Regions from separate parts of the Solibacillus sp. FSL K6-1554 genome, predicted to be linked through region 2. Evidence: riboswitches for the same ligand, from Rfam matches in the RefSeq annotation. Region 2 holds a riboswitch; each other region holds the start of a gene.
The links. Region 2 has a riboswitch for lysine ahead of MHB58_RS01510 (amino acid permease). Riboswitches for the same ligand answer to the same signal wherever they lie in the genome.

Region 1 (3,287 bases), 1.7 Mb from region 2:
ATGGGTGAAAAAAGTTGGAGATCGCGTAGAAAAAGGCGAATTCATCGTTGAGTTAGAAACTGATAAAGTTAATGCTGAAATTATCTCTGAAGAAGCAGGCGTTTTAAAACAAATTTTAGCTGAAGAAGGCGATACTGTATTAGTTGGACAAGTAATCGCAGTAGTTGAAGCAGGCGAAGGCGCAGCACCAGCACCAGCTGCAAAAGAAGAAGCTCCAGCAGCAGCTCCAGCAAAAGAAGAAGCTCCTAAAGCAGCAGCACCAGCACCAGTTGCAGTTGAAGAAACTTCAGGTGAGCGTGTAATCGCTTCACCAGCAGCACGTAAATTAGCTCGTGAAAAAGGTATCGACTTAGCAGCAATTTCACCAGTTGATCCACAAGGTCGTGTACGTGTTCAAGACGTTGCAGCACATGGTACAGCTCCTGCGACTCCAGCAGCAGCTCCAGCTCCAGCAGCAGGCAATGGTCCAATGATCTTTACACCAGCAGCTGATACAGACCGTGTAACAGTTGAAAAAATGAGCCGTCGTCGTCAAACAATTGCAAAACGTTTATTAGAAGTTAAACAATCAACTGCAATGTTAACTACTTTCAATGAAATTGATATGACGAACATTATGGCATTACGTAAGCGTAAACAAGATGAGTTCGTGAAAGCTAACGATATTAAATTAGGCTTCATGTCATTCTTCACAAAAGCTGTAGTAGCAGCATTAAAGAAATATCCATATGTAAATGCACAAATTAACGGTGATGAAATTCACTTAAACAACTTCTTCGATATCGGTATTGCTGTATCAACAGAAGAAGGTTTAGTAGTACCAGTAGTTCGTGATGCAAATGCGAAAAACTTTGCTGAAATCGAGAAAAACATTGCGGAATTAGCTGGTAAAGCACGCGACAAAAAATTAGGCTTAAACGACATGGCTGGCGGATCATTCACAATCACTAACGGTGGTGTATTCGGTTCATTAATGTCTACACCGATCATGAACGGTACTCAAGCTGGTATTTTAGGTATGCACTCAATCGTAAACCGTCCAGTAGCTGTTAATGGTGAAGTTCAAATTCGTCCAATGATGTATGTAGCATTATCTTATGACCACCGTATCATCGATGGTAAAGATTCTGTTGGCTTCTTAAAAACAGTTAAAGAAATGATCGAAAATCCAGAAGATTTATTATTAAATTCTTAATAGTATCTTATATGCTAATGCGCAATATGTTATATATTGCGCATTAGCTTTTTTTACAGATAACTTTCAGAAAAATGATTGTTGACGGAAATGTCGCAATAATGTAATATAAACATATCAATTTCATATCAAAACCTCACATTCTCGTGAGGTAGAGGCGCGATACTTAACAGTTTTATATGGAGCCATGAGCTGGCTGTGAAATATAAGAGAAGGAAATATCGCCGAAGTGTTGTAAATGCTCAATTTTACAATGCTGGGTCTGCAGTGAACAATTGCAGAACTGTCTCAATCATCTATATCCCTGATGGTTGAGTTGTGCTATCTCAAAATGGGAACTGTAGAGGATTCGGGCTAATTATAATTTAAACGACCTAAAGTTCTTCTTTTAGGTCGTTTTTTGTATATGTGAACCCCGAAATTTAACAAAAAAGGAGAGATTTTCTATGAAAAAAAGACTATTAATTTTATTGACTGCCATGACAATGCTATTATTAGCAGCGTGTGGTTCAAGCGATGAAGGTACTACAAGCGGTTCTGATTCAGACAAGAAAGTTATTAAAATTGGTATGGAAGCGGCGTATGCCCCTTTTAACTGGTCACAAAAAGATGATGCTAATGGCGGAGTTCAAATTGCAAGTTCAAAGGAATTTGCAGCAGGCTATGATGTGGAAATTGCGAAAAAAATTGCAGAAGGTCTGGACATGGAATTACAAATTGTTAAAACAGACTGGGATGGCTTAATTCCATCATTACAATCAGGTGCCATTGATCTGGTAATTGCAGGTATGTCACCAATGCCTGAACGTAAGGAAGTGATTGATTTCACAGAGAACTATTACACAAGTGACTATGTCATTGTTGTAAAAGAAGACGGTCCATATGCAAATGCAACTTCGTTACCTGACTTTGCAGGTGCAAAAATTACAGGTCAGCAATCGACAACACATTATGATGTAATCGACCAAATCGAAGGTGTTCAAAAACAAGTAGCGGCAACTGATTTTGGTGCAATGCGAGTGCAATTACAGTCAGGTGCGATTGATGGATATGTTTCAGAACGTCCAGAAGGTATCTCTGCTGAAATGGCACTGAATAATATTAAATACATCGTACCTGAGCCAAACTTCGAAGCAGACGAAGCGTCAACAGCTGTAGCAGTAGGTTTGAAAAAGGGATCAGATTTACGTGAACAAATTAACAAAGTTTTAGCTGAAATTTCGGAAGAAGAGCGTCAACAACTAATGGAAGACGCAATTGCAAATCAACCAGCAGCACAATAATCGTGTCGCATTAACAGTTTTGATGAGGTTGTCTTGCCGGCAAACGGAAGACAACCTTTTTCTATTAAAATTATGGTTTCATACATAAATAGTAGAAACAAAGAAAGAAATGGAGGACAAGGCGATGGCATTTTTAGAATCATCATGGAACTTGTTTACGAACAACTGGGATTTATTCGTACGTGGTGCTTGGACTGCACTTCTATTGGCAATTATCGGGACAATTTGCGGAACTCTGATTGGATTTTTTATCGGGATTATGCATACGATTCCACAACGTAAAAAGAATGTAAAATCAATAGTTTTAAAAGTACTTAATTTCATATTAACGTCATATGTGGAAATTTTCAGGGGAACGCCAATGATGGTTCAAGCGATGGTGGTGTTTTATGGCCTCGTATACTTAGGCATTGATATTGACCGCTTTTTAGCAGCTTCTGTTGTTATTAGTTTAAATACGGGAGCATATATGGCTGAATATGTACGTGGCGGTATTGTTTCGATTGATAAAGGGCAATTTGAGGCAGCACAGGCGATTGGCATGAATCACCTGCAAACAATGATTCATATTGTCCTGCCGCAAGTCGCACGAAATATTTTACCTGCAACAGGGAATCAGTTCGTAATGAACATTAAAGATTCTTCAGTATTAAGTGTTATTTCGGTTGTGGAACTATTCTTTACGGCAAACTCGATTGCAGGCAGTAACTATAAATATATCGAAGCGTTCTTTATCGCAACGATTTTGTACTTTATTATGACATTTACTGTAACTCGTTTCTTACTATTATTCGAGAAGAAAATGGACG
Region 2 (3,287 bases):
TCACTTTAAATCCGCGGCGCTTAAATAATTCGCCTAAAAATCTTTCAAAATCTTCACCGGTCATTTTATCGACTTCGCGAATTCCGGACTTCCGCAATTTCCTCGTCTTCAGCGATTTCAGCCAAATTTTAAACGCGATATATAGAACGAAATAAGCGACAATTCCCATACCGATGCCTTCAGCTGTTTTCGTTACATAAAAACCAGCTGTACCAGCCGATGCGATGAAAAATAGCGGGATTACTGGCAGGCTTTTTTTATTCCGTCTTCTCTTTTTACGCAATAGTTCTGTACTCCTTTTATTTACTACGGTTATTATATCATAAAAGGGTACATATGTTTGGTTATATTGTACGATTGTCTGAGCTCATAAAGGAAGCCAAAAACAATAGAACAGAAATGAGAATGAACAGCACAATCGGGATTGTCCAGCTGTCCGTCAAATCATGTGCAAAGCCGAACAAAACTGGCCCGATTGCGGCAACAAAATAACCGATTGATTGTGCGAAGCCGGAAAGTTCAGCTGCATCATAGGCTGTCTTTGTGCGCAATGAAAATAACATCAGCACTAAACCAAACGAAGCCCCTCCTGCAAAGCCTAATAAAATCATCCATACGACAGCAAGACTTGTCCATTCCATTAAGACACCAGTAAAACCGACTAAGTAACAAATCGTAAAGAAAATGACGATCGGACGTTGAGAAGCGATTTTCCCTGCAAGAATCGGAATAATAAATGTCATCGGAATTTGTGCAAACTGCATAACGGATACCATCCACCCGGCCGCTGTAGCATCAAGGCCCTGGCTAATGAAGATTTCCGGCAACCATGCAGACGAGCAGTAAAATATGAACGACTGGAATCCCATTGCTCCAGCGACTGCCCAGGCAAGCGGCGACCTCCACATTTGCGTTTTCTTAGTCTGCGATGTCGGCATATTTAATGCAATTTTTTCCTGGCGCAAAATCGGCAGCCAGATTAGTAATGTAAGAATCCCTAAAATAATTGTAATACCTGCTGCGATTTGCCATCCTGCGTTTGCCGCTATAGGGTAACTGAAGCCTGCAGCAATTCCGGAAGAAATGTTCATTGAAACGGAATAGATCCCTGTTAATAATCCGATATGTAATGGGAATTTCCATTTGAAATAGCTAGGGATAAGAACATTCCCGAATGCAATTGCGACCCCAATTAATATTGTTCCTATAACGAGTAAAGACGTTGCCCCTAGCGAACGCAGTAAAATCCCTGCACAAAGTAAAATGACGGAATAAAATAATGTCCATTCAATCCCAAACTTACGGGCAATGCGTGGTGCAAATGGTGATACAACCGCAAAGGCAATTAAAGGAATAGTCGTTAAAAAGCCTGCAAGAAAGTTCGATATCCCAAGCCCTTCACGTATAAATGAAATAATCGGGCCGATCAATGTAATCGGTGTACGTAATGTGGTCGCAAATAAAAATACGGCTACCATAAAATAGATGAGCGGTCGGTTGGATAGTAGTTTTTTGCTATTTTGATTAACTTGTTGTGTGTCCATTTTCGATTCTCCTTTTGTATGTTGATATATATTAGAGTAGTGTGAATACTCATAAAAAACAGAATAAAGGTGAAGCCATTGCTATCAAAAAAATATTATGTTAGACTTTTAATCATTGATTCAATTAAATTAAATAAAACATTACCTCATGTAAATTATGAGGTAGAGGTCGCAATCATTAAGACTAGTATAGCTGAGATTAGGAAGAATCGGTGAAGCTTTATGAAAGGAATGGTTGCCGAAGTGTTATTTTTCTTCTTGAAAATAATGCTGGGGCTGTTTCCGATAAGGAACAGAACTGTCACATGTGTGAGCATGTGTTGAGCTATCTTTCAAGTTTGATGAGGTGTAACTATAACCATCACAAAAACTTGTGGTGGTTTTTCTTTTACACTTCACCAACAAAACAAAAAGGGAGTTTTATATTCATGAGTGAGATTAAAATAGATCAGCTCGGTAATAATAACGGGTTGAAAAAAAGTTTAAAAAGTCGCCATGTAACGATGATTTCGCTTGGCGGAACGATCGGTACAGGTTTATTCTTAGCATCAGGTGGTGCCATTGCACAGGCAGGTCCTGGTGGGGCATTGCTCGCATATGCACTGATCGGCGTGATGGTGTATTTCCTAATGACATCATTAGGGGAAATGGCTGCCTATATGCCAACATCCGGTTCGTTTAGTACGTATGCAACAAAATTTGTTGATCCTGCTTTAGGCTTTGCGCTTGGCTGGAACTATTGGTACAACTGGGCGATTACAATTGCAGCAGAAATTGCGGCCGTTTCGTTAATTATGAAATACTGGTTCCCGGACAGTTCTTCAATGTTATGGACCATTTTATTTATCGTAGTTGTTTTATCATTTAACTTAGCGTCTGTAAAAGCTTTCGGTGAAGCGGAATACTGGTTTGCGATGATTAAAGTCGCAACGGTAATTGTCTTCATCATTGTCAGCTTCTTAATGATTTTCGGAATTTTAGGCGGGAATGATCCGGTCGGTTTCACGAACTTCTTCAAAGATGATGCACCGTTTAATGGCGGTTTCCTGGCATTGTTCGGTATTTTCCTTGCAGCCGGTTTCTCATTCCAAGGTACAGAAATGCTTGGGGTAACGGCAGGGGAAACAGATGATCCAGGCAAAAACATTCCAAAAGCAGTTCGTTCTGTATTCTGGCGTATTTTGCTGTTTTACATTTTCGCGATTGGTGCAATTGGATTACTGATCCCGTATACGGATTCACGTCTTTTATCTGAAGATATTGCGACAAGTCCATTTACCTTAGTATTTGAAAACCTAGGTGTGGCGTTTGCGGCATCTGTTATGAATGCCATTATCTTAACGGCTATGTTATCTGCAGGGAACTCAGGATTATATGCAGCTAGTCGTATGCTTTATCAGTTAGCGGTAGATGGAAAAGCGCCGAAACTTTTCATGAAAGTAACATCGCGTGGGATTCCAATGTATGCACTTTTAGCTACATTAGCAGTCGGTTCGTTAGCATTCCTGGCATCGTTTTTCGGTGACGGTGTTGTCTACATTTGGCTGTTGAATGCTTCCGGTATGTCCGGCTTCATCGCATGGCTCGGCATTGCCATTAGTCATTACCGCTTCCGCCGTGCATATGTCGCACAAGGACATTCATTGAGCGATTTACCGTATGTATCTAAATTCTTCCCATTCGGACCGCTATTCGCGTTTGCCTTATGTATGATTGTCGTGCTAGGTCAAAACTATATGGCAT
Region 3 (3,287 bases), 2.5 Mb from region 2:
GGGAAGCCATGACGGCAAAACAGCGAGACTAGTAAGTGAGATTGAAGACTTCGAGTATATTGTGACTTCAAGCGATTTGGAAGCCCTTATTCTGGAACTGAATCTAATTAAGCTGCATGACCCGAAATATAATGTGAAATTAACGGATGATAAAACGTATCCCTATATAAAAATTACGAACGAACGATACCCGCGTATTATTACGACAAGAAAAGTGAAGAAGGATAAAGCAAAATATTTCGGACCGTATCCGAATGCCTATGCAGCAAACGAAACGCGAAAATTACTGGACCGTTTGTATCCGCTTCGTAAATGTACACATCTGCCTAATCAAGTATGCTTGTACTATCATTTAGGGCAATGTTTGGCACCGTGTGTAAAGGACATTGAAAAACAAGTGTATGACGTAATGATCGATGAGATTTCAAAGTTTTTAAACGGAGGAGTCGAAGAAATAAAGCAAGATCTTCAGCAAAAAATGATCGATGCTGCCGAAAATCTTGAGTTTGAACGTGCGAAGGAATTTCGTGATTTGATCGCCCATATCGATCAAATTATGGAAAAGCAAAAAATTGTAACAGATGATTTGAGCAACCGAGATGTATTTGGCTATGCAGTGGAAAAAGGCTGGATGTGTGTCCAGGTATTTTTTGTGCGTCAAGGCAAACTCATTGAGCGCGATGTATCGATTTTCCCGATTTATAATGAGCCGGAAGAGGAATTTTTAACATTTGTCGGCCGTTTTTACGAACAGCCGCATCATTTATTACCAAAAGAAATCTTTGTTCCGAAATCGATTGACGTAACGATTTTACAAAAGCTGTTGGATGTTAAAGTAGTGACACCGAAGCGCGGTTCAAAAAAAGAGCTTGTTGATCTAGCGATGAAAAATGCAGAAATCGCCATTCACGAGAAGTTCCAGTTAATTGAACGTCAAGAGGAACGGACAGTGGGGGCTTGTGAAGCACTTGCCGAAGCGATGCAAATTCCATTGCCGTTAAGAATTGAAGCATTTGATAACAGTCATATGCATGGAGCTGATCCTGTTTCAGCAATGGTTGTTTTTATAGACGGGAAGCCTGCGAAAAAGGAATACCGGAAATATAAAACTAGAGAAGCGGCTAAACATGATGACTATGGTGCGATGCAGGAAGTTATTCGACGCCGCTATACACGTGTATTGCGGGAAAATCTGCCATTGCCTGATCTGATTCTCATAGACGGAGGAAAAGGGCAAATGGAAGTTGCACGAGAAGTAATTGAAGACGAACTTGGGTTAGTCATTCCAATAGCGGGGCTGGCAAAAGACGAAAAGCACAATACGTCCCAGCTTTTATTTGGAACGCCGGCGGAAGTTGTTCCGTTAAAGCGTACAAGTGACGGTTTTTATTTATTGCAGCGCATTCAAGATGAGGTGCACAGATTTGCAATCACATTTTTACGTCAGCAGCATCAGACAAATGCGATTACTTCGGTTCTTGATGGAATTGAAGGTGTAGGTCCGAAGCGAAAGCAGCAACTTATGAAACATTTTGGGTCCGTAAAAAAAATTCGCGAGGCAAGCGAGCTGCAACTGCAGGAGTCCGGTGTTCCGGCAAAATTGGCGGAAGTTATTTATCGCCATTTTCATGAAGCACCATTGAATAAAGAATAGTGTTATGCTAATATTTAAGACAATTCAATATTTACTAAGATAGAGGCGCAGTATTCAATAGTACATTGCTTGAGGAAGAACAATTCCATTGACAGCAATCGAAAGGGGGTCCTGCCGAAGTGAAGTGCGTATTGTTCGCGTAGTTTGCTGGTTTTGCATTTAAGAGATGTAAAACTGTCAGAGCTTTTTGTTCTGGAGGGCTATCCTGAAAACTTATAACTATTTATTTGTATTGACGGCGGCTTTCCATGAACATGGAAAGCCTTTTTTTGTATTCGGTTTTATTCAAGGAGGGGAAAAAATGGAGACAGTTGTAGTAAAGTTTGGTGGTCCGGCATTGACTACACCGGAAAAAATAGTACAGGTGGCTAAAAAAGTGATAAAAGAGCAAGGACGTGGCATAAACTTAGTCGTTGTCGTTTCTTCAATGCCCGCTTTACGACGAGAATTCCGACAATATGCTGCCGAAATTACCGATGAGCCATCGAAACGGGAAATGGATGCACTTGTCGCATCAGCAACACAAATGACAAGTGCAATGCTGGCGATGGCAATTCAGGAGCATGGTGGTAAAGCGGTGTCGCTTGCTGGTTGGCAAACAGGCATTCAAACAAATCAAAAACATGGCAATGCACGGATCAGTCATGTTGATAGTAAACGGATTGAGGAACATTTAGCATTAGGAGAAATCGTCGTAGTAGCTGGTTTTCAAGGAGTTACGGGGACAGATAATATTTCAACATTCGGCAAAGGGGGTTCTGAAACTTCAGCGGTTGCATTGGCGGTTGCTCTTGAAGCAGAGCGTGTCGAGATTTTTTCATCGGTTGAAGGGATTTTCACGGCAGACCCAGAAATTGTTAAAGAATCCAGGAAACTTCCGGAAGTTTCTTATGATGAGATGTTGGAATTTGCAAATTTAGGAGCTAAAATTTTGCACCCACGTGCGGTTGAACTTGCCAAAAAATATAATATACCGCTCATTGTACGCTCTTTCGTACAGGACGTGGAAGGCACTTTTATTAAAGGGGATGTAGACATGGAGAAAAACTTACTTGTACGCGGGGTAGCCTACGAATCGGATATAATTCGTTTGACGATAGGCTATGATTCTTATGAAACCGCGTCATTGGCAGAAGTGTTTAGTGTTTTAGCAGAAAATGATATCAATGTGGATATTATTGTTCAAGCAGTCATTGATGGCGTGAAGCCGACCATTTCCTTTACAATTTCGAAAGATGAGTTTGCGGAAGCTTTACGGGTATTGGAAACTAGTAAACTGTCGCTTGGCTTTAGTTTTGCGGATTTTGAAGTAGGTTTAGCGAAAGTATCTATTATCGGTTCTGCGATGGCATCCAATCCGGGAGTAGCCGCACGCATGTTTGCACGCTTGGGTCGCGAACATATTCCTGTAAAAATGGTCAGTACTTCAGAAATTAAAGTGTCTGTAGTTATCCCACAGGATGAGATGGTTCGTGCTGCGAATGTGTTGCATGAGGAATTCAATTTGGCGATGAAAGAAGTAACCGTTTCTTAAGGTAATAGCTGGAAATGAGCTGTAATGGCTTATTTCCAGCTTTTTTATTGAGTAAATTTGCTGCTTCAGCAATAATATTGATTATGATAAGGTGAAGGC

Region 1: linked by a shared signal. The riboswitch ahead of MHB58_RS09715 (transporter substrate-binding domain-containing protein) and the one ahead of MHB58_RS01510 (amino acid permease) in region 2 are both predicted to bind lysine.
Region 3: linked by a shared signal. The riboswitch ahead of MHB58_RS13870 (aspartate kinase) and the one ahead of MHB58_RS01510 (amino acid permease) in region 2 are both predicted to bind lysine.

The regions. Positions count from the first base shown of each region.
Region 1 is NZ_JBBOSS010000001.1:1,990,782-1,994,068, reverse strand. Features, by position in the region: gene odhB (2-oxoglutarate dehydrogenase complex dihydrolipoyllysine-residue succinyltransferase) at 1-1,195, shown strand, start outside; lysine riboswitch at 1,340-1,527, shown strand; gene MHB58_RS09715 (transporter substrate-binding domain-containing protein) at 1,642-2,478, shown strand; gene MHB58_RS09710 (amino acid ABC transporter permease) at 2,603-3,287, shown strand, end outside.
Region 2 is NZ_JBBOSS010000001.1:300,351-303,637, forward strand. Features, by position in the region: gene MHB58_RS01500 (restriction endonuclease) at 1-283, opposite strand, end outside; gene MHB58_RS01505 (CynX/NimT family MFS transporter) at 345-1,544, opposite strand; lysine riboswitch at 1,700-1,880, shown strand; gene MHB58_RS01510 (amino acid permease) at 1,973-3,287, shown strand, end outside.
Region 3 is NZ_JBBOSS010000001.1:2,781,078-2,784,364, reverse strand. Features, by position in the region: gene uvrC (excinuclease ABC subunit UvrC) at 1-1,654, shown strand, start outside; lysine riboswitch at 1,687-1,865, shown strand; gene MHB58_RS13870 (aspartate kinase) at 1,956-3,188, shown strand; gene MHB58_RS13865 (YslB family protein) at 3,287-3,287, opposite strand, start outside.